DNA from 2 places in the Microbacterium sp. NPDC091662 genome. Region 2 is predicted to be linked to the other one. Evidence: predicted binding sites of a transcription regulator. Region 2 holds the regulator's gene; the other holds the start of a gene.
The links. Region 2 encodes HrcA, which represses chaperone genes, less so after heat shock. Its sites were predicted from a motif close to TTNGCACTCGNNNNNNNCGAGTGCNAA; they were not measured.
Positions count from the first base shown of each region.

Region 1 (10,363 bases), on a different contig from region 2:
GCTGACCGATGTCCACGCCGGATACCTCCCCGGCGTGAACATCCTCAACGGCGCGAACCTCGTCGCCCGGCAGGGAGAGCTGATCGGGATCATCGGCCCGAACGGCGCCGGCAAGTCGACCCTGCTGAAGGCGATCTTCGGCCTGGTGAACGTGCGCAGCGGTGACATCACGGTGAAGGGCGAGAGCATCGTCGGCCTGAAGGCCGACAAGCTCGTCCGGCGCGGGGTCGCGTTCGTGCCGCAGACGAACAACGTCTTCCCCTCTCTCTCGATCGAGGAGAACCTGCAGATGGGGCTCTATCAGAACCCCAAGATCTACACGGAGCGGCTCGAGTTCGTGACCGGCATCTTCGCCGAGCTGGGAAAGCGGCTCAAGCAGCGCGCAGGCTCCCTCTCCGGTGGTGAGCGGCAGATGGTCGCGATGTCACGCGCCCTGATGATGGACCCTTCGGTGCTGCTGCTCGACGAGCCGTCGGCCGGCCTCTCCCCCGTGCGACAGGACGACGCGTTCATCCGGGTGTCCGACATCAACAAGGCCGGCGTCACGACGATCATGGTGGAACAGAACGCTCGCCGCTGCCTGCAGATCTGCGACCGGGGGTACGTGCTCGACCAGGGCAAGGACGCCCATGAGGGCACCGGGCGGGATCTGCTGAACGACCCGAAGGTGATCGGCCTCTACCTGGGAACCCTCGGCACCGACGCGGCCTGAAGCGCCGACACGACGCGGCCTGAAGCGCCGACACGACGCGGCGACACCACGACAGGACGACACACGACAAAGGCCCCGGATCGGATCCGGGGCCTTCGTCATGTGATCGATCGATCAGTTGGTGCGGGTGATCATGTTGTCGGCACCGTACTTGTAGATGCCGATCGATGCGCCCTGCGGGTCGCCGGCCTCATCGAACGTGATGTCGCCGGAGTAGCCGTCGTAGTCGGCCGTGCCGCCGTCGTTGATGATCTTGGCGCAATCGGCGAAGCTGGTGCACTTCTTGCCGTCGCCGGAACCACCGGAGACCTCCTGCATCTTGGCCGCGATGTCCGCGCCCTCGGTGGAGCCGGCCGCGAGCGAGGCCAGAGCCACGAGGATGACGGCGTCGTACGCCTCAGCCGCGTAGGTGAAGTCCTTGACCTCGGGGTTGCCCTCGCCCGTCCAGTAGTCCTGCAGACGCGAGGTGAAGTCATCCGCCAGAGCAGGACCGGCCTTGGTTCCCTGCGCGCCCTCGAGCGAGACCGGGATCTCCGTGCCGTAGTCGGACAGGTTGCCGTCGACCATGTAGAACTTGTCGGCCGAGATGCCGGCGTTCACCAGCAGCGGCGCGATGGTCTTGAACTGGTCGAACGACACGATCGCGACCGCGTCGGGGTTCTGGGCCTTGATCGACTCGACCTGCGCGTCGAACTGCGCATCGCCGACGTTGAACGAGACCGACTCGACGACCTCGCCTCCGGTGCTCTCGAACGTCTTCGTGATGGCGTCGTTGAGGCCGGTGCCGTACGCGTCGTTCTGGTAGATGATGCCGAGCGTCTTCGCGCCGTCCTCGGCGATCAGGTTGCCGAGCACCTCGCCCTGCAGCAGGTCGCTGGGGGCCGTGCGGAAGTACAGACCGTCGTCATCCCACGTGGTGAAGTCGGGCGACGTGTTCGATGCCGAGATCTGGAGGATCCCTGCGCTCACGTTGCCGTCGAGGATGAGCTTGGAGACGCCCGAAGCGGCCGCACCGACGATGGCGGAGACGCCGGCGCCCTGCAGCTTGGTGATCGAGGTCTCGTAGGCCTTGGTGTCGGTGTCGCCCTCGTCTTCGGCCGTCAGGTCGATCGTGACACCGGCGGCGGCGTCGTTGACCTCCTGGACTGCGAGTCCGACACCGGATTCCATGGGCGGACCGAGGAACGCCAGCGAACCGGTCTGCGGAAGCAGCGAACCGAGCTTGAGCGTCAGGTCGGCGGCTGGCTTGTCGCTGCCGCCGCTCTCCGAGCTCGGAGTGCTGCTGCAGCCGGCGATGACGATGGCGGATGCACTGATCAGTGCGATCCCGGCGAAGACCTTCGCTGTGCGCGAGCCCTTCAATGCGTTCATGATGCTCCCTTGCGTAACTGAACGTGGATTGTGGCCACAATCGGGTGCTCTAACACTAGGGCGTGAGCCCCGCGCGCAGGGGTCGCAAGTATCTCGGTGCGTTAACGATCCGACACCGGGTTCCCCACCTGATGAGCCCCGGAATCAGGCCGGTTCGACCCGCGGAATCCTGCGGCCCCGACGCGCGGCGAGGAGGAGGTCGACGATGAAGATGCCGATCGCGACCCACACGATGATGAAACCCGCCCAGCGTTCGGCCGGCATCGGTTCGTACAGGACCAGGACACCGATGAGGAACTGCATAACGGGGGTGATGAACTGGATCATCCCGATCACGGTGAGGTTGATGCGACGCGTCCCTGCGGCGAAGAGCAGCAGTGGAACCGCCGTGGCGACACCGGCGAAAGCCAGCAGCAGCGCGTGCGCCCACCCGTTCGCACCCATCGTGATCCCCGTGGTCTGTGCCACGAGGATCAACTGCACCACGGCGATGGGGATCAGCCAGAACGACTCCAGCGTCAGACCGCTGACCGCATCGACGGCAGGACCGATCTTCTTCTTGATGAGCCCGTAGACCCCGAAGGACGCGGTGAGCGACAGCGCGATCCACGGGAACTCCCCGTAGGCGACGACGATCACGATGACGGCGATCGCGGCGATGGCGATGGCGGCCCACTGCAGCCGGCGGATGCGCTCCTTCAGCACGAAGACGCCCAGCAGCACGGTCGTGATCGGGTTGATGAAGTAGCCCAAGCTCGTCTCGACCACGTTGCCGCTGAGGGTTCCGATCAGGAACACCTGCCAGTTGACGTAGATCAGCAGCCCGGCAAGCGCTGTCCAGGCCAGCAGCTTCGGCTGTCGGATGATGGCGCCGAACGCCGCCCATCCGCGCATGACCGTGAGCAGCAGGAGGCAGAAGACGAACGACAGCAGCACCCGCCAGGCCACGACCTCCCACGGCCCCGTCGGAACCAGGAGGAGGAAGTAGAGCGGTAGAACACCCCAGAGGAGGTACGCCCCACCGGCGTAGGCGACTCCGGCGGACTGCGTGGCGCGGGTAGTCGACTCTGGGGGCACCGCACAACCCTATGCCCGCGGTGCCCTGACGAACGGCGCCGCCCGACCCCTCGGTCGCAGTTTGGCAGGAATCGGATGCCCGCTGGCGGACGCAGAGGGGCCCGGATGCGATGCGCATCCGGGCCCCTCGAGGACCTTGCTCCGCCCCTCACGAGAGGCGGGAATCAGGTTCCGCAGATCAGCGGACGACGACCGCCAGGACGTCGCGAGCCGACAGGACGAGGAACTCGTCTGCGCCGAACTTCACCTCGGTGCCGCCGTACTTGCTGTAGAGCACGCGGTCGCCGACGGCGACGTCGAGCGGAACACGGTTGCCGTTGTCGTCGATGCGGCCGGGGCCGACCGCCACGACCTCGCCCTCCTGGGGCTTCTCCTTGGCGGTGTCGGGGATGACCAGGCCACTCGCGGTGGTCTGCTCGGCCTCGACCTGCTTGATGACGATGCGGTCCTCGAGCGGCTTGATGGAAACCGACACGGTCTACCTCTTCTTTCTTGACGCTGACACGAAAGACTTGTTCGCACTCTCAACCCGAGAGTGCTAATCCAGTCTAGGCGCTCGGCTGGCACTCACGCAATGCGAGTGCCAGTGCCCGCTGCGGTTCGGCCCGTTGCACGGGCAATTAGGCTGAGCACGTGGAGATCTCCGAGCTGCGCGCCCTGCTGACCCCCGCCGGTCTCGAGCTGCTCGACGCGGTCGGGACCATCGGATCGACCGCCGACGTCGCCCGCGCCGTCTCCCGGTTGCGCGCGGCCGGGCACTCCCCCGAGCTGGTCTCCGCCGTCGTCGGCCAGGCCCACCTGCGGTCCAAGGCCGCGGCGAAGTTCGGACCCTTCGCCGCACGCATGCTGTTCACCCGCGCGGGGCTGGAGCAGGCGACGAGGCTCGGGGTCGCGGCCCGGCACGCGCAGCGGATCCGTCACGCCGGGTTCACCCGTGTCGCCGACCTCGGCTGCGGCATCGGCGGGGACGCCCTCGCCTTCGCCGGTGCCGGACTCGATGTGCGTGCCGTCGACGCCGACGAGGTGACCTCGGCGATCGCCGCCTACAACCTGGCCCCGTTCGGCGGCAGCGCGGTCGTGGACCACCGCACGGCCGAAGATGCCTTCTCCTCGCTGGAGCCGGGAGGCGCGGTCTGGATGGACCCGGCCAGACGCACTTCGGGGCACAGCGAGACCCGACGCGTCTCCGCCGACGACTACTCCCCCTCGCTGGACTGGGCGTTCGACGTGGCGGACCGCCATGCGACCGGCATCAAGCTCGGACCGGCGCACGACCGTGACACGCTTCCCGCCGACGCCGAGGCGCAGTGGGTCAGCGCCGACGGCAGCGTCGTCGAGCTCGTCGTCTGGAGCGGTGCTCTCGCCCGGGAAGGAGTGCGCCGCGCGGCCCTCGTGATCCGCGACGAGCGCTCGCACGAGCTCACGGCACCGGCTGACGCCCCCGACGAATCCGTGCGCGAGCTCGGCGCGTTCCTGCACGAACCGGACGGCGCCGTGATCCGTGCGCGGCTGATCGGCGAGGTCGCCCGGAGTCTGGAGGCGGGGATGCTCGACGAGCACATCGCCTATCTGACCTCCGACGCGGCGTTGACGAGCCCGTTCGTGCAGTCGTTCCGGGTGCGCGAGACCCTGCCGGCGAACGCCAAGGCGATCAGCGCCGCGCTCCAGGCGCAGGGCATCGGGCGCCTGGAGATCAAGAAGCGCGGAGTCGACGTCGATCCCGCCGCGTTCCGCAAGAAGCTCACGCTGCGTGGGGACCAGGAGGCGACGCTCATCCTGGCCCGCATCGGCGATCAGCGCCGTGCGATCCTCGCCGACCGGGTGCCCGCGGCGAACTGACCCCCGCTCAACGCTCCGCGTCGCGACCCGGCGGCTCGACCACGATGGGGTCACCGGGGGGCGCGTCGACTCGGACGGTGTCGCCCGACCCCACCTCGGTCACCGGCGCATCGGTGATGGTCAGGTAGGGCGTCTGCTGCGGCGTGTAGCGCAGTTCGAGCAGCACGACCCGCGACACGACGCCGTCCGGGCCGGCATCGGCGACCTGTACCCCGAGTCCCTCCTGCAGAGCAGTCTCGAACCGCGAGCACGACACCGCAGCCTCGGCGTCGACGATCAGACATCGCTCCGTCGCGCCTTCTTCGGCCACGCGGTCGGCGACCCAGACGTCACCGCCGCGGAATCGACCGACCAGCGAGAGGCCGAGCTCGTAGCCTTCCTCGACAAGCGCCTCGGCGCGTTCGCGTTCAGCGCCCTCGAACCACCCCAGGATCGAGGAAGCCATACCCCACCGTTGAAGAGTCACCATCGGTTCTCCGGTGGTGGAGAGCACCAGGCTGGCGTTCACCACCTCGCTCGCGTCCTCCTCTTCTTCGCCGGTGTCGGGTGGCACGGGCAGCGACGCAGAGAGCCCGCTACGGATCTGATCCTGCGGAAGACATGTCGTCTGCGACTGGGAGCCGACGTCCAGGACCAGGCACCGGCTCTTCCCGTCGTCCTGGGTCGCGTACCAGGCGAGTGCCACGTCGCTCTGCGCCACTGCGCGCACGGAACCGGGATCGAACACCTCGGGGTCCGCCTGCAGCGCCGCCCGGCGCTCCTGTTGCTCACCGGTGAGGGGAATACCCTCGGGTCGCGGAGCGAACAGTGCCCATCCGGCGGCGATGCCGGCAAGGAGCAGCACCGCCGCGACGACGAGAAGCCGCGGCGCGTGATGAGCGAGCGAGCGAGCGAGCGTCTCCGGCCGATCGGAGGAGAGGGACTGATCCGGCGTCTGCACCGCGTCCTGGCCACTCGAGTCGGGCTCCGCAGCGGCGTCGGCGTGATCGGCGATCGGTTCCGACGGAGGAGCGGCGTTCGGCGGAGCGCCCGCGTGAACGGGACGGACAACTGCGCGACGCGCCCGTTCGAGCACGTCCAGACGCTCGGACTCCGCCTCGGTCAGCGCCCCGTCACGACCATAGGCCCGCTGCTGCAATACGCGCAGTTCCTGAGCCTCCCCCTCACCCAGCACCGCTCATACCTCCCGCCCGTGTGATGACCAGGAACGACGGGCCCTGGCGCGCCGCGAGCTCCAGGTGCGTCACGGCGCCGGTGTCGGCATCGACGACGTTGAGCACCAGGCTCGCGTCCTGATCCTGCATCGTCTCCGGATCCACGCAGGTCATCGGCGAATCCGGGCTCGACCCGCCATGGATCAGGCATCGGCTCTGCGATTCCCGCTGCGTCGCCATCCAGACCGGAACGTCACCGTCGTAACCGACCACCCAGAGCGAGTCGCCCTGGAAGCCCTCGTCCACGAGGCGCACCGCGGTCTGCGACTCCGCCTGCGTGGAGTACGTGACGCCTCCGGGGCCCGTGTCGTAGTCATACGCGTTGACGGCGACGGCGGGGTCGCCCGAGGGAGCGAGCAGCATCTGCGCGGCGACCTGCCGCTGCGTGGACGCGGTGCCGCTGACGGTGATGACCCCGTAGATCCCCGCCTCTTCGACCGCTTCGGTGCGGTCACAGCTCGGCACCACGACCTCTCCGGCGCGCAGGATCAGACAGGTGCGCTGCTGCTTCTCCTTGGTGGCCGTCCAGATCACGGCCCCCTCCTCGACCGCGAGCGCACGGACGGAGCCCGCATCGAAGTCACCGCCGCTCTCCAACTCCCGCTGCCAATCATGTTGCTCGGCGGTCAACTCGACGGACGTGATCCCGGTGATACCGGTGGCCAGCCAGCCGACCCCCAAACCGACCACGAGGATTGTCACCGCCAGACCTGCGAGAAGGCGCCAATGCGACCGGAGGGGGAATGACAGCGGCGAGAGAGCCACCTCGGCATCCGTGGATTCGGAGGCGTATCCCTCCGCGTCGCGTTCTCGGCCGCCGACCTCGCGCCCCTGTCCGATCACGGGTCCAGGGATCGGTGCGGGTCCAGGGATCGGTGCGGGGTCGGGATCCGCGCGGTCGGGATCCGCGCGGTCGGGATCCGCGCGGTCGGGATCCGCGGCGTCGTGGTCCCCGAGCTCGGCGACGCCCGCGACCCGGCGACGCTCCAGCTCGCGCAGTCGAACGGCGTCTGCGTCAGTGAGCGCGGCCTCGCGCCCGTAGGCCCGTGCCTGCAGGGAAGGCAGTTCCTCGAGCTCGGCCGGGTCGAGCATCGGATCAGCCGAGCTTCTCGAACTGCATGCCCGCCCAGACCAGCCAACCCAGGCTGTACACCGTCGCGCACAGACCGAGCACGAGCGCCCAGCGCGCGATCGCACGGTTCTCGACGGGGCGACGCAGCGACATGATCGCCGCGATGACCGCGACCACCGCGACCGGGATCCCCCATCCGACGAAGAACGACGCCCCGAGCGCCACGATCGCGGCCAACAGCGCCCACGGCGCGAGGCGGGTGTCATCGATCGGCACGGATCCCGTCGACGGCTCCCACTCGGTGTCGTCGGGAGCGTCGATGTCGGGACCGGTCACGACGACCGGCTCGATGCCGACCGGGCCCGTCGGCAGCTTCGTGTAGCCGTCACGGGGGGCGCCGGGAAGTCGGGCGGTCCCTGCCGGGTGCTCGACCTCGCCGCTGGGACGTTCGATGCGCGCCGCCGGCGTCGTCGAGGGCGTCGCCTCGGAGGAGCCGGGAACGTCGCTCATGCCGACACCGCCTCCGCGATCTGGATCTCGGTCACGGGGAGCGTCGAGTCCGCGCCGAATGCCAGGGTCGACGGGCGGCGACCGGAGGAGATCAGCTCGGAGGCGAGCGCGGCGATCATCGCGCCGTTGTCGGTGCACAGCGAGAGCGGCGGGATGCGCACCGTGACGCCGGCTGCTTCGGCACGCTCCAGGGCGACCTCGCGCAGACGCCGGTTGGCGATCACTCCTCCGCCGAGCAGCAGGCGCGGCACGCCGAGGTCGGCGCAGGCGGCGAGCGCCTTCGTGACCAGGACGTCGACGACCGCCTCGCGGAAGCTCGCGGCGACGTCGGCGATCGGGACGTCGATCCCCTCGGCCTCACAGCGCTCGACCCAGCGGGCCACCGCCGTCTTCAGCCCGGAGAACGAGAAGTCGTAGCGGTGCTTCGCCAGGTCGGAGGCACGGGACAGTCCGCGGGGGAACCGGATCGCGTTCGGGTCGCCGTCGGCCGCCGCGCGATCGATCTCCGGACCACCGGGGTACGGCAGCGAGAGGAGGCGGGCGACCTTGTCGAAGGCCTCTCCCGCCGCGTCGTCCATCGTCTCCCCCAACAGCTCGACATCGGTGGTGAGGTCGCGCACATGCAGCAACGACGTGTGTCCACCCGAGACGAGCAGTGCGATGGTCGGGTATTCCAGCGGAGCCGAGTCGGCGGTGAGGATGTCGGCGGCGATGTGCCCGACGAGGTGGTTCACCGCATACAGCGGTTTGTCGAGGGAGACGGCCAGGCCCTTCGCCGCGCCGACACCGACCATCAGGGCGCCCGCGAGCCCCGGGCCGCTGGTGACGGCGACCGCATCGAGGTCGTCCAGGCGCACACCGGCCTCGGCGAGCGCCGCGTCGATCGCAGGCTGCAGCGCCTCGAGGTGTGCCCGCGCGGCGACCTCGGGCACGACGCCGCCGTATCGCGCATGCTCGTCCATGCTCGAGGCGATGGTGTTCGACAGCAGGGTGCGTCCGCGCACGATGCCGATGCCCGTCTCATCGCAGCTCGTCTCGATGCCGAGGACCAGAGGTTCGCTCATGCCTTCGCCTCCTCGGTCGTGGTGCCCGGCACCGGGTGACCGCGCAGTTCCCGACGCATCACGATCGCGTCGACGTCGTCGGGCTGATAGTAGTGCGGTCGGCGCGCGATCTCCTCGAACCCCTCGGCGAGGTAGAGTCCCTCCGCCGACGGATTGTCCGCCCTCACCTCGAGGAAGATCTCTCGCGCACCGCGCTCCGCGGCCGCCGCGAGCAGCGCGCGCAGCAGGATCCGGCCCCTCCCCTGCCCGCGGTGCTCGGCGAGGAGGGCGATGGTCTGGATGTCGGCGTCGGCGCTTCCCCGCAAGGCGCGCACCCCGCCGTACCCGACCACCGTGCCCTCATGCTCGTCGACCAGGTACCGGCCGTGCGGGCTCGCGAGCTCGGCGGCCATGGTCTCCGGGCTCCAGGCGTCGGTCGGGAAGGATCGGTTCTCGATCGCCATGATCGCGTGGAGGTCTTCGATGGTGGCGTCGCGGAGCGTCATGTGCCCACCCTCTTCGGGGCACCGGGGAGCGTCACGTCGGGGTGGCGCATGTAGAGGGGCTCGTCACCGGTGAGAGTACGACCGGCAGCGAGCGCGCGCGCCCCGACCCGGGCCAGATCCGCCCCGGAGAGCGTCGCCACGTCGATGCGTCGGATGCCGCCGAGGTGCACGTCGGCGTCGGCGGCTCGCACCAGCACGGTATCGGCGACGGTCACCGGGATGCCATCGTCGTCGAGGCCGTCGAACACGGTGATGGCGACTTCGCGACGGCGGGCGTCCGTGACGATCGCGAAGGGCGCTGTCTCGGTCTCCAGAGCCGTGAGTGCGGCTGCGAGGTGGCTGGGGACGGGGATCACCGGGATGCCGCGTCCGAGGGCGAAGGCACGCGCCGCGGCGATGCCGATGCGCAACCCGGTGAAGGGACCGGGCCCCATGCCCGCGACCACGTGGGTGATCTGCGCATCGCCCGCCTCACGGAGAGCACTGACGAGAAGGTCGCCGATGACCTCCGCATGGCCGAGCGGGTCGACGGCACCGGCTTCGGCGCGTCGCGCCCCGTCGGCATCGATGAGGGCGACAGCCGTGCCCAGGGAAGTATCGACGGCAAGGATCACGACTCCAGATTAGCCGCCGTCTCCCGGGGAGAGCGGCCAGCACGAGCCGAAGTCCGCGGGTCAGCCGAGGGGAGCGCGCAGGGGGTAGTCCTGATCCTCGAGGATCACCTGCGAGGCGGCTCCCGTCGTCTGATTCACGATCACGGGGGCGAGGAGGTTCACGCTCACACCCTCGGAGGAGGGATGGGCGACGACGAGGATGAGCGCGTCTTCCGGCGAATCCAGGGCGAGCCCGTCGGCCTGCTCGTCGGTGAGGATCGGCGCGTACTCGCTCAGCACGGTCCGGGGGTCGACGAGGTACAGACGCAACGCGGAGTCGTCGACGGCCCGCATCGAGAACAGTCCGTCGGAGCCTTCCACTGGCGCGAGGGCGAAGTCGACGTGCGGCGCGAGTCCCGGCGGCGG
Region 1 is NZ_JBIVTM010000002.1:666,458-676,820, reverse strand. Features, by position in the region: gene ACIQLD_RS16575 (ABC transporter ATP-binding protein) at 1-712, shown strand, start outside; gene ACIQLD_RS16570 (ABC transporter substrate-binding protein) at 827-2,083, opposite strand; gene rarD (EamA family transporter RarD) at 2,228-3,160, opposite strand; gene groES (co-chaperone GroES) at 3,339-3,635, opposite strand; gene ACIQLD_RS16555 (SAM-dependent methyltransferase) at 3,794-4,999, shown strand; gene ACIQLD_RS16550 (hypothetical protein) at 5,007-6,173, opposite strand; gene ACIQLD_RS16545 (hypothetical protein) at 6,163-7,305, opposite strand; gene ACIQLD_RS16540 (hypothetical protein) at 7,310-7,795, opposite strand; gene tsaD (tRNA (adenosine(37)-N6)-threonylcarbamoyltransferase complex transferase subunit TsaD) at 7,792-8,859, opposite strand; gene rimI (ribosomal protein S18-alanine N-acetyltransferase) at 8,856-9,344, opposite strand; gene tsaB (tRNA (adenosine(37)-N6)-threonylcarbamoyltransferase complex dimerization subunit type 1 TsaB) at 9,341-9,958, opposite strand; gene ACIQLD_RS16520 (flagellar assembly protein FliW) at 10,019-10,363, opposite strand, start outside.
Region 1: groES (co-chaperone GroES) is a predicted target of HrcA. The motif match lies at 3,721-3,747, and genes of this name have one in related genera.

Region 2 (10,363 bases):
GCGCCTGCGGCGCGATGTCGCGCAGAGCGAAGAGGCGGTCGGTCTCGCCGATGATCTCGGCAGGGATCTCCCCGTTCAGAATGCGCGTGAAGATCGAGGGTTCCGTCATGCCGTCAAGTCTACTGACCGCAGCACGCTCGCCGCCCTGTACCCGTGAGCAGGCGGGCGAGTCGCGTTCACCATCGGCCGAGTGCGACCGACAGCACCGCGATCGCGGCCGGTCCTGCCGTCGAGGTGCGCAGCACGGTGTCGCCCAGGAGCACCCGCTCGGCGCCTGCCTCCGACAGGCGATGGATCTCTTCTTCAGAGATCCCCCCTTCCGGTCCCACGACGAGCACCAGGTCACGGCCGTCCGGCACGATCTCGGACAGCCGCGCGGGGGCCGTCGGGTCGAGCAGGAGCACGCGTTGCGAGCTGGCGCGCGCGGCGAGCTGCTTCGTCGAAACCGGCGCGGCCACCTCCGGGACCCACGCGCGGTGCGCCTGCTTCGCAGCCTCGCGCACGATGCTCGCCCAGCGCTCCCGACCTTTCACCGCCTTCGGGCCCTCCCAGCGCGACACGCTCCGGCTCGCTTGCCAGGGCACGATCTCGTCGACACCGAGCTCGCACGCGGCCTGCACGGCGAGCTCATCACGATCGCCCTTCGCGAGCGCCTGGACGAGGACGATCCGCGGATGGGGAGCGGGATGCTCGATACGCTCTGCGATGCGCACGTCGACGCGAGCGGGCGACACCTCTTCGGCGACACCGGTCAGCCACACTCCGGCACCGTCGCCGACCGTGACGGCCTCGCCGACACGAAGTCGTCGCACGACGGCCGCGTGCTTGGCTTCGGCTCCGACCAACGACACGACGCCGCCGACGCCGGCGTCCGTCGACGACTCGACGAGAAAGTGCAGCGCCATGGTCAGTGACTGCGGAAGCGGTCGCGAAGCTTCGAGAAGAGTCCCTGCTGGAACTGCGCGAGCTGGGGTTCGGGCGACTTCGCCTTCTTCGCGAAGTCCTCGATCAGAGCCCGCTGCGCGGAGTCCAACCTGGTCGGAGTCAGCACCTGCACACCGACGCGAAGATCGCCGCGCTGCGTGCCACGCAGCGGCGTGATGCCGCGACTCTTGATCGTGAGCACGTCGCCGGACTGCACACCGGCACGGATCTCGAGGTCGACCTCACCGTCGAGCCCCTGGATCGTGGTCTCGGTGCCGAGGATCGCGTCGGTCATCGACACCTCGAGCGTCGCGAGCAGGTCGTCGCCCTCACGACTGAAGGCGGCGTGCGGGTTGACCGTCACCTCGACGTACAGGTCGCCGTTCGGGCCGCCCGCCTTGCCGACCTCGCCGGAACCGGGAAGCTGCAGACGGAGCCCCGTCTCGACGCCGGCCGGGATGTCGAGCGACACCGTTCGGCGTGAACGCACGCGACCCTGGCCACCGCAGGTGCCGCAGGGGTACGGGATCGTCGTGCCGTAGCCCTCGCATGTGCCGCAGGGCTGAGAGGTGACGACGTTGCCGAGCAGGCTGCGCACCTGACGCTGCACGTGGCCGGATCCACCGCAGATGTCGCAGGTGACCGGAGAGGTGCCCTCCTGGCAGCAGGAGCCCTGACAGGTCTCGCACAGCACCGCGGTGTCGACGTCGATGTCACGGTGCGCGCCGAACACGACGTCGCCGAGATCGAGGGTCACGCGGACCAGCGCGTCCTGGCCTCGCTCCCGACGAGAGCGCGGACGCGCGCCGCGACCGCCGCCCTGCGAGGCGCCGAAGAACGTCTCGAAGATGTCGCCGAAGCCACCGAAACCGCCGAAATTCCCTGCAGCACCGTCTCCGCCGCCCATGTCGTAGCGTCGGCGGGAATCGTCGTCGCTGAGCACGTCGTACGCGTGCGTGACGAGCTTGAACTTCTCCGCAGCGTCCTCCCCCGGGTTCACATCCGGGTGCAGCTGCCGTGCGAGGCGTCGGTACGCCTTCTTGATCTCGTCGGTGGAAGCGTCTCGGGACACCCCGAGAACCTCATAGTGGTCCGCCACGATCGCCTTTCTGCGTGTGTCCTGATGCCGGCCGCATCAGCGACCGGCCTCGTCTTCATCGAGCATCCGCGACAGGTAGCGGGCCACGGCCCGCGCTGCGGCGAGGTTGCTCGGATAGTCCATGCGCGTCGGCCCCATCACGCCGACGCGTGCCGTGCCACTGGGCGCGGCGTAGTTGCTGGCGACGATCGACGCCTCCCCGAGACCGAACGAAGCGTTCTCGGTGCCGATGCTGGCGGCGAGCCCGTGCTCGTCGGTCACCATCTCGCTCATGAGGCGTAGCAGCGTGACCTGCTCCTCGATCGCTTCGAGCAGAGGATGGATGCTGCCTCGGAAGTCCTGCTCTCGCCGCGCGAGGGTCGCCGCTCCCGCCATCACGAGACGCTCCTGGCGGAATCCGCCGAGCTCGTCGACGACGACGCCGGCGAGTGTGCGCAGCACGACGTCCTGGGGCTTCTCCTCGCTGGCGAGCAGCGTCTGGAGACGGTCGGACGCCTCCCCGATGCCCTGACCGGTGATCAAGGCGGACAGCCGCGCGCGGAGCACAGCCATGTCGGCATCGTCGATCGCTTCCGGCAGGACCGCCATGCGCTGCGACACCCCGCCGGCATCGGTCACGAGAACGATCAGAAGACGATTCGGTGCGAGGGCAACCAGTTCGACGTGCGTGACGTGCGCGCGGGCGAACGAGGGGTACTGGGCGAGCGCGACCTGACCGGTCAGCTGCGTCAGCACCCGCACGGTGCGCACCATCAGGTCGTCGAGGTCGGCAGGCTCCCCGAGGAACGATTCGATCGCCGAGCGCTGCGCCGACGAGAGCGGTCGCAACTGCGCGAGGTGGTTCACGAAGACGCGGTAGCCCTTGTCGGTGGGCACACGGCCCGAGGAGGTGTGCGGGGCCGTGATGAGCTCTTCGTCCTCGAGCAGCGCCATGTCGTTGCGGATCGTCGCCGCTGAGACGCCGAAGGAGTGCCGGTCGACGATGGATCGGCTGCCGACGGGTTCGTGGGTCTCGACGTAGTCCTGCACGATCGCTCGGAGAACCTGGAGTCCTCGCTCTGTGACCATCGCCCTTCCCTTCCGCTGGCACTCGGACGTTCAGAGTGCCAATCCTACCCCGTGCAGCTCGGGATTCTCCGTACCGCGCACGCACGACCCTAGGATGACGCTCATGACCACCTCTCCCCAGGCCACCCTGTCGAACGGCATCGTCTGCGGCACCGAGGCGGCCGGGATCGTCCGCTACCTCGGCATTCCCTATGCCCAGGCGCCGTTCGGGGAGAACCGGTTCCGCGCACCTCAACCCGTCCCGGCGTGGGAGGGCGTGCGAGAGGCGACGAGGTTCGGCCCCACACCGCCTCAGGTCCCCTACGCCGGAGCGATCGGCGAACTGCTGGGGTCGGTGCGCATCGACGGCGACGACATCCTCACCGCGAACGTGTGGGCACCGGCCGATGCCTCCGGCGCGCCCGTCCTGCTCTGGATCCACGGCGGTGCGCTCGAACGAGGGACCGCCGCGCTGCCGCTCTACGACGGCACGGTGTTCGCCGCGGCGGGCATCGTCTTCGTCTCGATCAACTACCGACTCGGGTCGGAGGGATTCTCCGTGTTGGACGGGGTTCCTCGGAACCTCGGTCTGCGCGACGCCGCAGCCGCCCTGGAATGGGTGCACCGGGAGATCAGCGCATTCGGCGGCGACCCCGCGCAGATCACGGCGATGGGCGAATCGGCGGGCGGCGCGATCGTCGCCGGTCTGCTCGCTCGGGACAGCTCCCGCGAGCTGATCGGTCGCGCGATCATCGAGTCGGGGCCGCTCCACGCCCAGACGGCACGGAAGGCGGGAAGGGTGACCGCCCAGATCGCGAAGCGACTCGGTGTGCGGGCCGACGGTGAGGCGTTCGCCGCGCTGACACCCGACCAGCTGCTAGAAGCGCGCAAGTCGCAATCAGCGGGATCGTCGCCCCTCGGCGGGGCGCCCGGGTTCCAGTTCGCCATCGACGCCGACAGCCTTCCCCTGTCGCCGCATGAGGTGCTCGGCGGAATCGACACTCCTCTCCTCATCGGCAGCAACACCGACGAGTATCGGCTCTGGTTCCCGCCCGAGGCACTCGCCGGCATCGGCGAGCTCAAACTGCAGGTCGCACGGCTGCTCTCGCGCATTCCCCGGCGCGCGGTGACCGCGTATCGATCCGCATTCCCCGACGCCAGCACCGGGGAGGTCTTCGGACAACTCGTCACGGACATGATGCTGCGCGCACCGTTGAGCCGGGTGGCGGCGGCCCGCCCTGGCACGACGCACGTCTACGAATTCGCCTGGGCGAGTCCGGTGCGGGACCTTCGCGCCGCCCACGCGCTCGAGCTCGGATTCGTGTTCGACCGGCTCGACGACGCCGAGGCGGAGCGTATGGCGGGTCCCGATGCTCCGCGCGAGCTCGCGACCGAGATGAACGCGGCCTGGGTCGGTTTCGTGACCACCGGCGACCCCGGCTGGCCGGCCTACGGGTCCGGCCGTCGGACCCGTGTCTTCGACGCGCAGAGCGCGACGGTCGCGCAACGGCGGACGGCGGGGATGGATCTGCTCCCCACCTGATTCCGACCGGGGATCAGTCCGTCAGCTGGCGGACGACGGCATCGGCGAGAAGACGACCACGCAACGTCAGCTGGATGCGCCCCTGCAGTGCTGCGACGGGGTCCACGAGTCCGTCGGCCATGAGCCCGGCGACTCTGCTCCGGTTCGCGCTCGGCACATCGGTGACGGCGATCCCCTCACGGATGCGGCTGAGCAGCAGGATGCGCTCGAGCGTGCGCGACTCGTCGTCCGGGCGCTCGGTGCCGGCTGCCGGCGACTCGGATGCCGCGAGGCGCTGCGCGTACGCGGCCGGGTGCTTCACGTTCCACCACCGCAGGCCGGCGACGTGGCTGTGCGCACCGGGACCGAAGCCCCACCAGTCGCTCCCCCGCCAATACGCGAGGTTGTGCCTCGAGCGTCGGTCAAGCGTTCGCGCCCAGTTGCTCACCTCGTACCAGTCGAAGCCGCCGTCGGCGAGGCGCGCGTCGGCGAGCTCGTACATGTCGGCCTGAAGGTCGTCGTCGGGCGTGGGAACCTCGCCGCGTCGGATCTGGCGGGCGAGCTTCGTGCCGTCCTCGATGATGAGGGCGTAGGCGGAGATGTGATCCGGCTCGAGTGCCAGCGCGGCGTCGAGCGACGCCTCCCAATCGGAGAGCGACTCCCCCGGCGCCCCGTAGATGAGATCGACGCTCACGGCGAGACCCGCATCCTTCGCGGCGGCGACGGCGGTACGCACGTTCTCGGGGCGATGGGTGCGATCGAGTGCGGCGAGCACATGAGGAACGGCCGACTGCATCCCCACCGACATCCTCGTGACCCCGGCGTCCGCCAGAGTGCGCGCCACCGCGGGTGTCACGGTATCGGGATTCGCCTCGACCGTGACCTCCGCACCCTCGGCGAGGCCGAACGCGTCGGTCGCTGCGTCGAGCATGCGTGCGAGATCACCTGCGGGAAGAAGGGTCGGCGTGCCGCCCCCGAAGAAGACCGTGTCCATCGGCCGTCGTGCTCCCGCATCGTCCAACACGCGTCGGGCGAGAGCGATCTCGGAGATCAACGTGGATGCGTAGTCCTCCTGCTTCGCCCCGCGCAGCTCGGTCGATGTGTACGTGTTGAAGTCGCAGTACCCGCAACGCACCGTGCAGAACGGAATGTGCAGGTAGGCCGAGAACGGCACGCCCTCGTCGATCGGAAGGTCGGCCGGCAGGCGTCCGTCCGCGGGTGCGGGATCTCCGAGGGGAAGCGGTCCCGCCATCAGAGCGGAGTCGCGTAGAGCGGAGAGATCGCCCGGAGGTAGCGTGCGAAGAGCTCACGACGACGACGCTTCACGAGCGCAGGGATCGTGCGGTAGAGAAGGCCGTTCGGTGCGTCGAAGGCACGGACGGTGAACCACACCTCGTCGTTGTCCTCACGCCATTCAACGTCGAAGGACTCTTCGCCGCTGACCACCGATCCGCCGACCGTGCCCAGGACGAACCCGATGCGTCGGGTCTCCTCCGTGACGGAGATCACGCGCAACTCGGAATCGGCGCGCATGCCCGCGACGCGCCCGCGAAGGTGCAGGGTCATCCCCGCCCCGACGAACGGCATGCCCTCGGCGTCGTAACGTGGCTCGACATCGCGCTTGCTCGGCGCGATCGGATTGCCCTCGGCATCGAAGCTCACCCCGGCGTAGGCAGGGCCAGGAGCGGGGCGCACATCCTCGACCGAAAGGCCGGCCGCACGCTGCGCCGTCCACGACAGGAGCGCTTCACCGGCGGTCTGGAACCGCTCGACCCCGCTGCCGATCCGCCAGGATTCCTCCGCCGGGATGCTGCGCTCCGGCGGGTACTGCATCAGGTCGGGCGCATGGGTCGCACCCACGGCCGCATAGTCCACCGTGTCGTCTCGGAAAGTCCCGCGCCGCATGACTTCCACCCTACTTCGCGTTACCTGAGTGAACACCCCCACGCGCCGCGGGACGTCACATCCCGGGGCGCGATCAGGTGCCGCTACTTCTTGTCCTTGCCCTCGACGTCGCCCGAGAGCGCGGCGATGAACGCCTCCTGGGGGACCTCGACGCGGCCGACCATCTTCATGCGCTTCTTGCCCTCCTTCTGCTTCTCGAGGAGCTTGCGCTTGCGGGTGATGTCACCGCCGTAGCACTTGGCGAGGACGTCCTTGCGGATCGCACGGATGGTCTCGCGGGCGATGATGCGCGCGCCGATCGCCGCCTGGATCGGCACCTCGAACTGCTGGCGAGGGATGAGCTTGCGCAGGCGCTCGGCCATCATCGTGCCGTAGGCGTAGGCCTTGTCGCGGTGCACGATCGAGCTGAACGCGTCGACCTTCTCGCCCTGGAGAAGGATGTCGACCTTCACGAGGTCGGCCTCCTGCTGCCCGGAGGGCTCGTAGTCGAGCGACGCATAGCCCTGGGTCTTCGACTTCAGCTGGTCGAAGAAGTCGAACACGATCTCGCCGAGGGGCATGTTGTAGCGCAGCTCGACGCGCTCTTCGGAGAAGTACTCCATGCCGAGCAGCGTGCCTCGGCGAGACTGGCACAGCTCCATCACGGTGCCGACGTAGTCCTTCGGCAACAGGATCGCGGCCTTGACCATCGGCTCCGAAACCGAGCCGATGCGCCCGTCCGGGTACTCGCTGGGGTTGGTGACGGTGACCGTCTCGCCGGTGTCGCTCGTGAGCACCTCGTAGATCACGCTGGGCGCTGTCGTGATGAGGTCGAGGTCGAACTCGCGGGCCAGACGCTCGGTGATGATCTCGAGGTGCAGCAGCCCGAGGAATCCGCAGCGGAAGCCGAAGCCGAGCGCGACCGAGGTCTCCGGCTCGTACACGAGCGAGGCGTCGGAGAGCTTGAGCTTGTCGAGCGCCTCGCGCAGCTCGGCGTAGTCGCTGCCGTCGATCGGGTAGAGGCCCGAGAAGACCATCGGCTTCGGGTCGGTGTAACCGGGAAGGGCCTCGGAGGCCGGCTTCCGGGAAGTGGTGATCGTGTCGCCGACCTTCGACTGGCGCACATCCTTCACGCCGGTGATGAGGTACCCCACCTCGCCGACGCCGAGCCCCTTGGTCGGAGTCGGTTCGGGGCTCGACACGCCGACCTCGAGTGCTTCGTGGTTCGCACCGGTCGACATCATCTGGATCCGCTCGCGCGGCGACAGGCTTCCATCGACCATGCGCACGTAGGTGACCACGCCGCGGTACGCGTCGTACACGGAGTCGAAGATCATCGCGCGGGCCGGAGCGTCTGCGTCGCCGGTCGGGGCGGGGATCTCCTGCACCAGTCGGTCGAGCAGCTCCTCGACGCCGACGCCGGTCTTGCCCGAGACGCGCAGCACGTCTTCCGGCTTGCCGCCGATGAGCGAGGCCAGCTCCTTCGCGTACTTCTCCGGGTCGGCGGCCGGCAGATCGATCTTGTTCAGCACCGGGATGATGTGGAGGTCGTTCTCGAGCGCGAGGTAGAGGTTCGCGAGCGTCTGCGCCTCGATGCCCTGTGCCGCATCGACGAGCAGGATCGCTCCTTCGCAGGCCGCGAGCGAACGCGAGACCTCGTACGTGAAGTCGACGTGGCCGGGGGTGTCGATCATGTTCAGGGCGACGGTCTGACCATCGAGCTCCCACGGCATCCTGACCGCCTGGCTCTTGATGGTGATGCCGCGCTCGCGCTCGATGTCCATGCGGTCGAGGTACTGCGCGCGCATGTCGCGATCGGAGACGACTCCGGTGATCTGGAGCATGCGATCGGCGAGCGTCGACTTGCCGTGATCGATGTGGGCGATGATGCAGAAATTGCGGATCTGCGCAGCCGGCGTCGCGGCAGGCTGAAGAGGAGTGAGAGCGCGTGGGGACATGTCCACTCGATTGTACGGTCAGGGGAGGCTAATCCCCGATTCGGCCATACCGGTGATAGTCTCCCGAAGTTGCCAGGGAAAATCCGTGACACCGGATCCCGCAAGCGATATGACTCCGTCACATACCCCGTGATGGTCGTCGCATCGCAGAGTTCGGTGGATGGCGATTGTGTATCCAACTGACTCAGCGTTGCGTCGGCAGATCCCGAGCGCGTCTGTAGAAGAGAAAGACTGACCCCTTTTGATCAAGTACCTCCTGCGCCGAGCACTCGGCTGGCTGCTGATGATCGTGGTCGCCACGAATCTCACGTTCTTCCTGGCGTGGGGCTTCCTCGATCCGCGCAGCAACTACGTGGGACGGCGTCCCCCGCTCTCCCCCGAGCAGATCGACAACGTCCTCACCCCGCGCAACCTCAGCGACACCGTTCCCCTGATAGAGCGGTGGTGGAACTGGTTCAGCAGCATCCTGTTCCGCTGGGACTGGGGTGTGAGCCCGACCGGTCAGTCCGTCAACGAGCAGGTCTCCTACCGCATGTGGATCAGCGCGGAGCTCGTCCTCGGCGCGACGATCATCGCCGCAGTGCTCGGCATCTGGCTGGGCGTCTACACCGCTTCTCGTCAGTACAAGCTCGCCGACCGCATCGGTCAGGCGACCTCGATCATCACGATGAACGTGAACATCATCGTCGCGGGCCTCGCCGTCGTCCTCCTCGCGATCTCGCTCAACGAGTGGACCGGCGTCCGCATCTTCTACGTGACAGGCTCCTCGAGTCCCGGTGTCACCGGCTTCTTCCCCGTCCTGGTCGACACGCTGCAGCACCTGACGCTGCCCACGATCGCGCTCGTGATCGTCGGCTACGCCCAGTACCACTTCCTGCAGCGTTCGCTCCTGCTCGACAACATCAACGCCGACTACGTGCGCACGGCGCGCGCGAAGGGCTTGACCAAGTCTCAGGCGATCCGCAAGCACGCCCTGCGGACGTCGCTCATCCCTGTCGCGACGCAGGTCGCCTTCACGATCCCGACGATCTTCACCGGCGCGATCCTGACCGAGCGCATCTTCGCCTGGCAGGGCATGGGGCGGTACTTCCTCGACACCATCAACAACAACGACATCAACGGCGTCGTCGCCGTCGCCGCGTTCGGCGCCGTGCTGACGGCGATCGGCGCGGTGCTCGCCGACATCGTCGTCGTCGTTCTCGACCCGCGAGTGAGGGTGAGCTGAAAATGACCACCGATATGATCGATCCCCTGGTCGAGCCGCCGGCCGCGCCGCCGACCGCCGACCGCGCCTCGGGAAAGTCGCTGTCCAAGTGGACGCTCTACACCCGCCGGTTCATGCGCAACAAGCCGGCCGTGGGCGGCGTCGTCGTCCTCTTCGTGCTGATCCTCTTCTCGACGCTCGGACCGCTCCTGTCGCCGTACGCCGTCGACAGCATGGACTTCCTCGCGCTGAGCCAGGGGCCGTCCGCTGCGCACTGGTTCGGCACCAACGGGGCTGGCAATGACACCTACACGCAGACCGCCATCGGCCTGCAACGCTCCCTCATGATCGCGATCACCGTCTCGGTGGGCACGACGATCCTCTCGGCGCTCGTCGGGACCGCGGCCGCGTACTTCGGCGGCTGGTTCGAGCGCATCGCTCTCCTGGTGATCCACTTCATGATGGTGGTGCCGACCTTCCTCCTGCTGTCGATCATCTCGAACGACTCCGGCGGCGTGTGGTGGGTCATCGCGTTCGTGATGATCTTCGTCAGCTGGTTCTTCCCCGCGAGGATCATCTGGACCATGACCCTGTCGCTGCGTGAGCGCGAGTACGTCCAGGCCGCTCGGTACATGGGTGTCCGGGGACTGCGCATCGTGACGCGTCACCTCATTCCGAACATCGGCTCGCTGCTGGTGATCAACTTCACCCTCGGCATCGTCGCG
Region 2 is NZ_JBIVTM010000001.1:231,477-241,839, reverse strand. Features, by position in the region: gene ACIQLD_RS01180 (HIT domain-containing protein) at 1-109, opposite strand, end outside; gene ACIQLD_RS01175 (16S rRNA (uracil(1498)-N(3))-methyltransferase) at 177-905, opposite strand; gene dnaJ (molecular chaperone DnaJ) at 908-2,023, opposite strand; gene hrcA (heat-inducible transcriptional repressor HrcA) at 2,060-3,091, opposite strand; gene ACIQLD_RS01160 (carboxylesterase/lipase family protein) at 3,195-4,613, shown strand; gene hemW (radical SAM family heme chaperone HemW) at 4,627-5,844, opposite strand; gene ACIQLD_RS01150 (DUF1990 family protein) at 5,844-6,497, opposite strand; gene lepA (translation elongation factor 4) at 6,581-8,434, opposite strand; gene ACIQLD_RS01140 (ABC transporter permease) at 8,676-9,659, shown strand; gene ACIQLD_RS01135 (ABC transporter permease) at 9,662-10,363, shown strand, end outside.